2 linked regions of the Methanococcus vannielii SB genome follow. Each later gene encodes a partner of the first gene's protein in a complex. Links are inferred from orthologs where the notes say so. Each region holds a gene or a part of one and is shown on either strand. Other genes may lie near its edges.

What was found.
Region 2: the proteins of wtpB (region 1) and wtpA are in contact, whole or in part, in a crystal structure (PDB 2ONK), measured with the Archaeoglobus fulgidus proteins. The link is inferred for Methanococcus vannielii SB from one-to-one orthologs. Residues at the interface, in WP_010877607.1 of Archaeoglobus fulgidus: Asp44, Pro45, Ala46, Leu107, Gly111, Ser112, Ser113, Lys123, Val125, Asp126, Tyr208, Tyr209, Leu216, Glu219, Arg220, Tyr221, Leu222, Ser223, Glu224, Gly225; in WP_010877608.1 of Archaeoglobus fulgidus: Arg75, Glu79, Leu80, Arg144, Ser202, Glu203, Arg204, Lys209, Met213, Ile214, Arg215, Leu224, Glu226, Ser227, Gly228, Glu229.

Annotation. Positions count from the first base shown.
Region 1 is NC_009634.1:859,607-865,449, forward strand. What follows is about bases 1,515-4,345. They hold wtpB (tungstate ABC transporter permease WtpB), read right to left. Parts: upstream 3,399-4,345; coding sequence 2,631-3,398; downstream 1,515-2,630. Other genes in these bases: MEVAN_RS04230 (site-2 protease family protein), read right to left, coding at 1,515-1,541; MEVAN_RS04235 (ATP-binding cassette domain-containing protein), read right to left, coding at 1,674-2,618; hypB (hydrogenase nickel incorporation protein HypB), read left to right, coding at 3,581-4,264; MEVAN_RS04250 (DUF2120 family protein), read right to left, coding at 4,324-4,345. Also shown: thsA (thermosome subunit alpha), read right to left, coding at 1-105; MEVAN_RS04225 (segregation and condensation protein A), read right to left, coding at 255-923; more of MEVAN_RS04230, read right to left, coding at 942-1,514; more of MEVAN_RS04250, read right to left, coding at 4,346-4,743; MEVAN_RS04255 (UPF0104 family protein), read right to left, coding at 4,763-5,785. UniProt on the Methanocaldococcus jannaschii protein: Part of the ABC transporter complex WtpABC involved in molybdate/tungstate import. Probably responsible for the translocation of the substrate across the membrane.
Region 2 is NC_009634.1:967,407-973,243, forward strand. Bases 1,268-4,092 are described here. They hold wtpA (tungstate ABC transporter substrate-binding protein WtpA), read right to left. Parts: upstream 3,264-4,092; coding sequence 2,271-3,263; downstream 1,268-2,270. Other genes in these bases: MEVAN_RS04850 (NAD(P)-binding protein), read left to right, coding at 1,268-2,246; MEVAN_RS04860 (hypothetical protein), read left to right, coding at 3,747-4,092. In the rest of the region: MEVAN_RS04845 (proteasome-activating nucleotidase), read left to right, coding at 1-997; more of MEVAN_RS04850, read left to right, coding at 1,047-1,267; more of MEVAN_RS04860, read left to right, coding at 4,093-5,837. UniProt on the Methanocaldococcus jannaschii protein: Part of the ABC transporter complex WtpABC involved in molybdate/tungstate import. Binds tungstate and molybdate.

The DNA.
Region 1 (5,843 bases):
TCTTACGGTTTCTGCGATAATCCTTCCTGCTAAAATGTTCATTCTCTGAGCATCTCTTCCCATATACCTTTTCATGTTTTCAGGTAAAACTCCTGGTTGTGCCATAACTACACCTCATTTTTAATATGTTTGGTTTTAAAATGTACTGCTTCGGTATGTATATGACTATGAAGGTATATATAACTATTTCGATTTGATTTTTTTGATATGGTTTGCAATAATCTTAATAAGTTTAAAAAAGTATAATAAAAATATTATTTTTTTAATTCGATGCTTAATTCTTCAAATAAAGTTTCCTGCTCTAAATCAATTTTTCCATCATTTGCAAGATATAATACAGGTAGAAAATTTTTTATTAATTCATCCCTTGTTTTAAATTTATTTTGAAATATAAATTTTCCGCCTGATTTTTTTAATTCCAAAATCATAAATTCCATTAGATCGGAAATATCGTCTTCTTCAATCATTTCTTCAACTAACCTATATAATTCGGTTGGCCGTACAATTTCTCTTTTTTTGCGGGGTTTTATTTCCTTAATTTTTTTAAGTTCAGTTTTAAGGGTACTGATAAGGCCATCTAAGGTCATATTTTCCAGTTTTGGCTCTTTTTGTTTTTTTTCAATAGGTTCAACTATTTGGTCATCTAAATATTCTTCATCTAAATATTCTTCATCGTCATAATTATCTTCAACTTCCTCTTTAAACGCATTTTCACACTCCCCATAAAGTACTTGCGATTTTAAACGAAGTAAAATCCCTGCAACCAGTACGACATCTGCAGAAAGCCGTATATCAAATTTTCTAAGTTCTCTTATGGTTCCAAGGTATTGATCCGTTATCTCAGAGATGTTGACGTTCCAAGGGTCAACATTCTTTTGTTCGATACTTTCTTTAATAATTCTAACCCATAGGTCAAATTCCATTTTATCATTCCATGTTTTTTAGAAGAACGTCAGTACAAATAGGGGAATAAATATTAAAAGCCATACTAAAAAATTCCAAGAGATTACTTTTGAACCGTCAAACGGATATATTGGAAGCATATTGAAAAATGCCAAAAACATGTTTACATAGTACCCATATCCTGAAATATCGATATAATGTCCTGAAAAAATTATTGGAGGTATTGGTAGTATCAAAAATAAAATTGCAAGTGTTACATTTGTTAAAGGTCCAGCTAAGGAAATAAGGGCGTTTTCTTTTGTTGTTAAATAATCTTTATGAATATATACTGCCCCAGGTGCAATAAATGTAAATCCCAAAATTATTTTTAAAACTATTGCAATTGCAAGTCCTTCATACCATGCCCTAAATTCACTCCAAGCTCCAAATTTTCTTGCAACTGTTCTATGGGCGAGTTCGTGTAATATAAATGCAAGTCCAACTGTAAAAAATGTAGCTATGAACTGAGCTAAAAAGCCAGTATTTAACGTTGGAAATCCCCTTGGCCAGATAAATACAAGTGCGATTAAAAATGAAGAAATAATCAAGTCTTTTATTTCAATGTGGTTAAAACTAAATATGTTTTCACGGTATCCCATAATTATTCACCAATTATACTTTAATAACATGTATTATACATTTTTTGCTTTGAAATTATATTGAGTAAGTATTAAATAATATTTAAAGATGTAAATTTAAAAAATAGTATAAAAAATATTAATAAAATAAAGTTAATTAAGAGATATTTTTCGCTTGTAAAAAACTTTTACGTCTTCCCCAATTTTCAAGTTATTTGTACCTTTTGTAATACATTTTACACTATATTCATCAATTTTTACATTTAATTTTCGATAATATCCAAAATCTACAATAGATTCAACTTTTCCAAAATAATGTTGTTCAATAGGATTTTGAACTTCATTTGGCCTTTTAACAACAGTTTCTTCAGGAGCTACAGCATAATTTTTATTTTCAATTTTTACGAGGTTGTAGCCTAAAAATTTCGCTATTTTTTCATTTTTTGGGGTTTTAAATATTTCTGAATCTCCAAAATCATTTAATTCTCCATTTATTAGTATCGCAATCTGGTTTCCAAGCGTCCTTGCTTCAACAAAATCGTGTGTAATATGAACTACTGGAACTATTTCCCCAATTTTTTTTAGTTCAGATATAACGTTTTCCTTAATACTTGTATCCAATGCAGCGGTCGGTTCATCGAGCAGTAAAATTTTAGGGTCAAGTACAAGAGCTCTTGCAATTGCGGTTCTTTGTTGTTCGCCACCACTTAATGTTAAAGGTTTCCTATTCAAAATACGAGTTATACCTAAAAATTCCGAAATGTCTAAGACTTTTTTATCGATTTCTAATTTAGATCTACCCCTTATTTTCATTCCATAAGCAATATTTTTATAAACACTCATGTTTGGAAAAAGGGCATAATTTTGGGGAACATAACCGAAATTTCTTCTTTCAGGAGGTAAGTTTGTTATGTCTTCACCATTAAAATATATTTTTCCTGAATCAGGTTTAATAATTCCAGTAATACATTGTATTATAACAGATTTTCCAGCACCGCTTGGCCCAAGTAAAATACAGTAATTTTTATCCATTTCAAGGCTTATATTACTTAATTTAAATTCTTTCCATGATTTAGATACGTTTTCCAGTTTTAGCATGATTTTCACCAATTACTTTTGTTTATATCGTACAAGCCTAAATACTGAGAACAAAAGTATGCTTAAAATTATCATTATAACTGAAATAGGCTTTGATGCAGTTAATCCATACTGATTAAACCGGTCAAGAATTAGTACAGGCGCTGTTTTTGGAAAGTAAGCTATAACTAGTATTGCCCCTACTTCACTAATCCCTCTTGCAAATGTAAGAATGCTTCCTGAAACAATATTATTTTTAATTAAGGGAAGGGATATTTTAAAAAATGTTTTTGCCCTAGATGCCCCAAGTGTCCTTGAAACGTTTTCTAGTTCCTCATCAACCATTAAAAAGCCATCCCTTGCACTATTTACCATGTAAGGAAGGCCAACATAAAGCATTACTGTAACAATTCCCCAAAAATTATCAACAATTTTAAAGCCAATGCTTTCAAATCCTCTGCCAATTGAAGTACCATAGTAAAATGCCAAAATCATTATCCCGATTACTGCGTGAGGTATTGCCATTGGAATATCAATAATTGCCTCTACAACATTTTTTCCAAAAAAATGGTACCTTGAAAGAAGGTATGAAATTGGAACCCCAATATATAATGCAATTACGGTTGCAGTTCCAGCAGCTTTTAGACTTATCAAAAGAGAATTGATTACTTCAGAATCAAAAATTGCATTCTGGATATTTCCGGGATTTAAAATCATGTTTAAAAGAGGTAAAACTAAGAACAACAACAAAAGCGCTGATAAAACGATAAATACAGTAAAAAAACTTTTGTCTTGATTCAAGGTATCACTCAGACGATATTTAATAGTAAATAGTTAAAATTAATATATTAATCTAATGGTAACATAATATAATTAACACAGTACTGAACTAACTTTTAAATGGTACTATTTTTTATAAAAGAAGATAGAATCAGGTATATATTTTAAAGTGATGAAAGTTTAGTATATTTAGGTGACAAAATATGCATTTCGTTGATGTACTTAATATCGGAAAAGATATCCTTAAAGCCAATAAAAAGCATGCGGATAAAAATCGAGAATTATTAAATTCCCATGGAATTGCAGCATTTGACTTCATGGGTGCAATCGGCAGTGGTAAAACCCTTTTAATCGAATTTTTAATTAATGAATTAAAAGATGAATATAAAATTGCATGTATTGCAGGAGATGTCATTGCAAAGTACGATGCTGGAAGAATGGAAAGGCACGGTGTAAAAGTAATTCCATTAAATACGGGAAAAGAGTGTCATCTTGATTCACATCAAGTTGGACATTCCTATTTAGACCTTGACCTCGATAATTTAGACATTATATTCATTGAAAACGTTGGAAACTTAATATGCCCAACAGATTTTGACCTTGGAACGCATAAACGAACGGTAGTAGTAAGCGTGAGTGAAGGAGACGATACTGTTGAAAAACATCCTGAAATATTTAAAACTGCGGATTTAACAATAATCAATAAAATAGATATTGCAAAAGCCGTTGGTTCCGACCCAGTTAAGATGTTCAACGATGCAAAAACCATTAATAAGGATATGGAAGTTTTACTTACCTCCATAAAAAATACAGAAGGACTTGAAAAGGTAGTCGAATTTATTAAAAATACGGTTAAAGAAGTTAAATCAAATAAAAATAAAAAATAAATTTTTGGATTATTGCCTTATTACATTTATTATTTTATTTATTTTTATTTATTTCAAAGTTATACACAAATTACTTCCACAAATTTTGGTTCCTTTAGCTCCTTTTCAAACCACATACTTATTCCAACATAAGTACTTCCTTTTTTTCCAACGGCATAGTCACAAACACAACCCATAGCTTCAAAAGTACTTTTTACGCCATCAAATGCAAATTCATCAGTATATGTATCACTTGTCCCAAGTGCCTCGTTTATCCGTATAACCATTTCTAAAATTTCCTCATCATTTACAATTTCAAAATCGTTTTCAACTAATTTATCCATTAGATATTCTTTTATTGAAGGATATTCATCAATTTTTTTATCCTTACATATACTCCTTACTGCAAGAACTTCATCCTTATTTATTACTGGCTTAGAGCCTTTAAATGCTTCAATTGACCGCACAATTCTACCAATGATCATGTTAAAGTTGTTCATTTTTTTCACCTTAATCTAACTAGCATTCTATTTCATAATTTTGATTTTTAGATTTCTTTTTTATTATTTTAAATGCAACTGAACCTACAATTGTAACAAAAATATACGATATAGATCTATCAAGTAACGTTCCAGCAGCAGCTTTTGAATAGGGGATATTAAAAAATGAATACATTGCAATCATTGCAGTGTCACTTGTTCCAAGTCCCCCAGGTAATGTTGGTAAAACTCCAACAAGCAGTGCTACAAGATATGTTGATGAAACAGTAATAAAATTTAAATTTGTATTTATGGCTATAAAAAGTGTATATATTCTTAAAATATCTAAAAACCACCAAATAATAGATAACATTAACGAATTTATCATTCCTTTTTTTCGTTCTTTAAAAAAAAGCATACTCTCTTGAAATTTTTTGATTGTATCATTTATTTTTTTTTCATCTATCTTTTTTGAAGAAAACTTTGTAACGATTTTTGCAATGCGTAATGTAATTTTAAATGCCAACTTCTTATGCATTGCAATATATAGTATTCCAAAAGTAACAAAAACGACTAATATCCATGCAATTATAAAAAAACCTGTGTAAATCATTCCTTTTATTGTAAAATAAATTATAACAAAAAACGTGAGCATTAGAAATACTACACTATCCAAAAGCCGTTCTATAACTACTGTCGAAAATGAAACGTGATAGGGTATGTTCTCAAGCTTTGAAAGATAATATGCACGAAATGGTTCACTGCCACCTTTCATTGATGGAGTTACGTTATTTATAAATTGTCCCATGGTAATTAAAAGAACCAGATTTTTAAATCCTGCATGATATCCATTTAGCCCCAAAAGATAATTCCAACGAACTGAAATTGCGAAAAGGGTTAAAAGATATATTAAAACTGCAAACAGGTAAATTTTTATATCTGCAGACTTTAAGACGTTGTAAACTTCAAAGATTCCTATTTTGTAAATTATAAATGAAATTATGGAGATTCCAATACCGTAAAAAAAGGCATTTTTTATAAATTTAGACTTAATTTTGCTCATTCAATCCCCGAAAAAATAAAATAATTGGTTATTTTTTTAATCTTTTATAGTTATTCTT
Region 2 (5,837 bases), 110 kb from region 1 along the record:
TGATAGAGTTAATGAAAGAAAAGCAGTTGTAAAAAGTTCTACAGGCCCAAATTTCCTTGTAAACCTTTCACAATTTGTTGAGCCAGATGACATAGTTCCGGGTGCACGGGTTTGTTTAAACCAGCAAACTCTCGCAGTTGTTGAAGTACTTCCAAAAGAAAAAGACTATCGTGCAATGGCAATGGAACTCGAAGAAAAGCCAGATATATTATTTGGAGATATCGGTGGATTGAATAATCAAATAAGGGATATTAAAGAAGTAGTTGAGCTTCCACTTAAAAATCCAGAACTTTTTGAAAAAGTAGGAATTGTTCCTCCAAAAGGGGTGCTTCTTTATGGGCCACCCGGAACTGGAAAAACACTGCTTGCAAAAGCTGTTGCTCGTGAAACCAATGCTTCATTTGTAAGGGTAGTTGGTTCAGAACTTGTTAAAAAGTTCATTGGAGAAGGGGCAAAACTTGTAAGGGACGTATTCAAACTTGCAAAAGAAAAGTCACCTTGTATCATCTTTATTGATGAAATCGATGCAGTTGCAAGTAAAAGAACGGAATCTTTAACAGGCGGAGATAGGGAAGTTCAAAGAACCTTGATGCAGCTTCTTGCTGAAATGGATGGCTTTGATTCAAGAGGCGATGTAAAAATAATTGCTGCAACGAATAGGCCTGATATTTTAGACCCTGCAATCCTTAGACCTGGGAGATTTGATAGAATTATAGAAATAGCTGCTCCTGATGAAGATGGAAGACTTGAAATATTCAAAATACACACCGATAAAATGAACATTAAATCCGTTGACTTAAGAGAAATTGCAAAAATGGCTGAAAATATGGTCGGTGCAGACATTAAAGCAGTATGTACTGAAGCAGGTATGTTTGCGATACGGGAAGGAAGGGAATACGTAACAACAAAAGACTTTAAAGAAGCGCTTTTAAAGGTTACAGGTAAAAAAGAAAAATCCGAAGAAGGAATTGCCCACTTAACCACGATGTATGGTTAAATAATACTTTTTTAAATCCTATATTTTTTAACGTTTTTAAGTGATTTTTATGAGAATCGGAATTATTGGTGCGGGACTTGGCGGGCTTTTGTGTGGGGCAGAACTATCAAAAACACACGATGTTACAATCTATGAACGTCTCCCTTTTATTGGTGGAAGGTTTACAAATATCCCTTATAAAGGATTTCAGATAACTACTGGAGCCCTACATATGATACCCCATGGAAATGACGGATACCTTGCGCAAGCTTTAAAAAATATTGGAAGTAACGTAAAAATAGTAAATGCAGAACCGGAAGGTTATTTTAGATTAAATGGAAAAAATCACATCTATAAAGACCTTTTTAAGACGGTAACTACTAAAGAAAAACTAAACGCATTAAAACTTGCTGCAAATTTAAAATTTGGACGGGTAGATAAAAATATATCGTTTGGCGAGTTCTTAGAAGGGTGCCCAACTGCACTTTTAGTTGGAAATTCATTTACAGGCTGGGCACTAAGTTTAAATGCATATGAAACGCCGATGTCTGAAATTTTGGAGATACAAAAGCTCCATAGTAAATTTGGAGGCCCCGGAATTCCGATTGGGGGATGCAAAGGAGTAATTGATAGTTTAGTTGAAATAATTAATAAAAATAATGGTAAAATACTGTTAAACCATGAAGTTTCAAAAATAGAAATTGAAGAGAATAAAGGATACATTGATTCTAAAGAGTTTGATATAATTATTAGTAATGCTTCTCCAACTGAAACTGAGAAAATGTCAAATATTAATTTCATTCAAAAAAAGCCGGTTCCTTCAAAAGGAATAAAAGTAAATGTAGCAACTAAATCTAATATGGTAAATGGCGCAAGCGTAATTTTTACCGCCGATTCAGAACGAATAAATGGATTAAACCAGCCTTCAAATGTAGATAAAAGTCTTGCAAAAGAGGGCCATAACTTAATAATGCTCCATGCAACACAACTTAAAAGTAACACTAAATCTGAAATAGATATTGTTTTAGAGGATATTGAAAATCTTTTTATTGATAAAGATTACGAAATATTATCCATTCAAAGTTACAACAATGGTTGGCCAGTAAACCATGCTTCAAATGGGACTGATTTAAACCCGATAATCAAAGATAATTTTTTCCTAGTTGGCGATGGGGTAAAAGGGGTTGGTGGAATTGAAGTTGAAGGGGTTGCAATGAGTGCAATAAAAGTTCTTGAACATATAAAAACAGTGAATTTCAAAATAAATTAAAAAATTATTTAAAAGAATTTATATTTAACCCATTGTTACAAGGGATTTTAATTCATCTGGAACATTTCCAACCCCGATTGCAGGGTTAATTGCAGGTTGTCCTGCATTTTCAAATACTTCTGGATGGTTTAGCACAAGTTTAACAAAACTAATTCCTAAATCCCTATCTTCTGCATTTTTAGGAACCGTTAACCCGTAAACTATTGGTGTTGCCATGTAAGTCGCATTTTGGCCTTCTAACGTTATACTTACTTTCGAATAAAATTCTTCACTTTTGTAGTCCCCTAAATTTATTTCATTTGGTAATTCAACGTATTTTAAACCGTGCTGGTCTGCTACACTCTTATATATAAACAGGTAATCATATGCGTAAGCTTGAAGCGGGCCTAAGAGGTCTACTTCTTTACTTCTTAAAAATACCCGTTCCTCATTTACAGTGATTGACTTGGGACTTCTTATAAGATACGTACCATCGTCATTTTCATCAACTTTAAAGTTAGTATTAGCAAGTATTAATTCGTCATATATTGTTGAATCATTATAGTAAAGTTCTGACAACTGGATTATCATTTGAGTTCGGTACCCGCAAGGATCGTCATTTGGACTTGAAAATCCGTATTTTACACCGTCTCTTTTAAAAATTTCGTACCAGTTTTCACCATTAATTTCATTATTATACTTACTCATTTCAGTATATGCAATAACAATTTCATTTTTTGAGACCATTACATACCAATCTGCATATTCTGGCATCATCATTTCAGGAATTACTTTATAATCCGCAGATGCAAGTACATGTGCATTTCTATTTAAATCAGTTATTTTCCTAACGCATGCAACACTACCTGCAGCTTCCCTTTGAACATCAACATTTTTATTCTGTTCTTCGTACATTTTTTCATATTCTTCAAATGGGACTGCTAAACTTCCAGCATGAAATATTTTCAATACTTTTGTTTCTTCAGATCCAAAATCAATACAGCCACTAAATGATAGGACTAAAAGTAATCCGATCATGCTCGAAGCTAAAAAGAGTTTTCTATTCAATATACCACCTTTTAAAGATTACACTAAACTTTTACATAAAAACGGTATATATAAATTACGTTATGAATTTAAAAGTAATTTAGTAAAGTTTAACATATTTCAAAATAAATTTTAGTAAGTATATAATATTACGTTCAAAATTAGCTTTTATTCAAATTAATTTGTTATGTATTTAACATTAAATTAACATGTGATTAAAATGTATAATAATCGATATATAGAGTAAAAAAGATATTATTTCATGAAAATCGTACAATAAAAGTAGGTAAAAAATTTTAAGAATTTAATTGGAAAAATAAAAAAATTTCATGAATAATTTGTACGGATAAATCGGAATTTTTCGGTAAAATTAATAAGGTATCAAAAAATTTTCAAGGTTTATAAAAAACATATAATTATTAATTATTAATTAAATAATGCCTAAATAACTAACTAGTCATTTAAAGGGGAAAAATGTACAAAGAAATGGACTCAAAAGAGCTTTTAGAATTATTTAATAAATACGCTAGCTCAAATAATTATAAAGAAAGGGTTGAAGCTTCAAAAATTGTAAGTTACCTTGGGGAAATCGATATTAAAAATATTCTCCAAAAAATTATTTACTTAAATAATGACCAAAATATTGCTGTTAGTTTAAGCCTATTAAACTCGCTAAAATTAGTATTTTCAAAATATCCCAATATTACAAAGTATTTATTAGTTTATATATACATAAATGCACAGTTTTCAAATAATATCATAAAAGAAGTTTCAGAACAGATTATAGAATCCCTTGACCCAAAAATAATCGATAATATTGTTGTTAAAAACACATCTAATCTATATTCAAAAAATGGCCTTGAAGCTATGCGTTCACTACTTAGTTTAGGATTCATTTCCCTTTCATCGCCAGAATATCTTAAAAATTCCCTTCTTGAACTTTCAATGATTTCTATAAACTCAAAATACAAGCTTTTAAAAGTAGTCTCACAAGGAATTATAGATGGATTTGAAAATATTGATAGATCAATTTTAAAAGACTTAAAATTCTTACTAGAAGATTTAAATTGTGAATATACTGTTTTAGACGTAAATTCATTTAATAACCTTGCAGTTTTTAGTTTAAAGAATAAAATAAATAAAGAAGATGCAATCAAACTATTAAATAATCTTAAAAGTCCAGATAAAAAAATAAGGTTTATTTCTGCAATTACTCTTAAAGAAAATTCAAAAATATTAGTTGAAATACTAAATAATGATATTGAACTTTCAAAATATTATTGTTTAGAAATTATTAAAAATATCGAAGAATTGTCTAAAGAAGATATATATGATGCAGTTTTGCTTTCTAGTTATTCAAAAATAATTTCAATTTTTAACGTGGATACATCTAAAGCTTCAAAAATTATTAAAAATAATATTATAACCTCATTAACGTTTAAAAATTACATTACAAGTTACTATTGCCTTGAATCACTTTATTTTTTTTCATTAATGGGGAAAAATGAGTTAAATTTAAGAATTAAAGAAGTAATGAATTCAAAAGATGTAAAAGCGTTAATGAAATATAATTCTATTTGTTATTATACTACAATTAATGTATTGTGTTCAATAGGTGAATATGATAATTTTAAAGTTGAATTGAATCCTTATTTTAATGAAGAATTAATAAAAGACTTTTTAAATCTTGACGAAGGTATAAGATATAGTCAATTTAAGGATTTTGAAAAATACCTTAAATCAAAAGATTGGTTTGAAAGATATAATTACGGGATAAAGATTGGAAATTTATTATACGTAATTCCAAAAAATACAAATTTTACTTATAACGTTATTAAAAAATTACTTAATGACAAATCTTATCTTGTTAGAACAGTTGGAATTTGGGCACTTTTAATAATTCTTGATAGGCGTAGTGATATTTCAAAAAAAATTATTTTAGAAATACTACCAAATTTTGATGACTTCCATTTTGAAGTTAGAATTCTTTATTCTATATTTTATAATAAATTAATTAAAAAATATCCTGAAATTTTAGAAAATTACGAATTACAAAATAAATTAAAAAAAGAACTTATTACTAAGTATATTACAGATAAATTTCAAACAGTTCGAAAAATATCGAAAAATACACTTGAAAAATTCCCTGATTCAAAATATTTACTTGATTATGAGAAAAATAGTATTGATGAAAGATACCAAATCTTAAAAAAAGCAGTATCTGAACAGGGGATGACTAAACCTGCAATTTTACGTTTAAAATTAAAATTAAGGCATTTTATTTCTGAAAATGATGAAGAAAATATTTTAAAGTTACTTGAGTTTTTAAAAAGTAATACTGTAAATGAGGATTACTTTTACATATTTTCAGACTTAAAAAAAATAGAAAATAAATACCCTCTTGCAAGAGAAATTATTGATTTAATGCGTAATAATTTTGAAAAAGTTCCAGAAATTAGGGAAAAAGCCATTTATTCTGATTTAAAAGAATTAATGATTCCAAGGCGTATTTATAGATTAAAAGAAGTTTTAAGTTATATTTCTGAAGGATTTACATTAAATTCT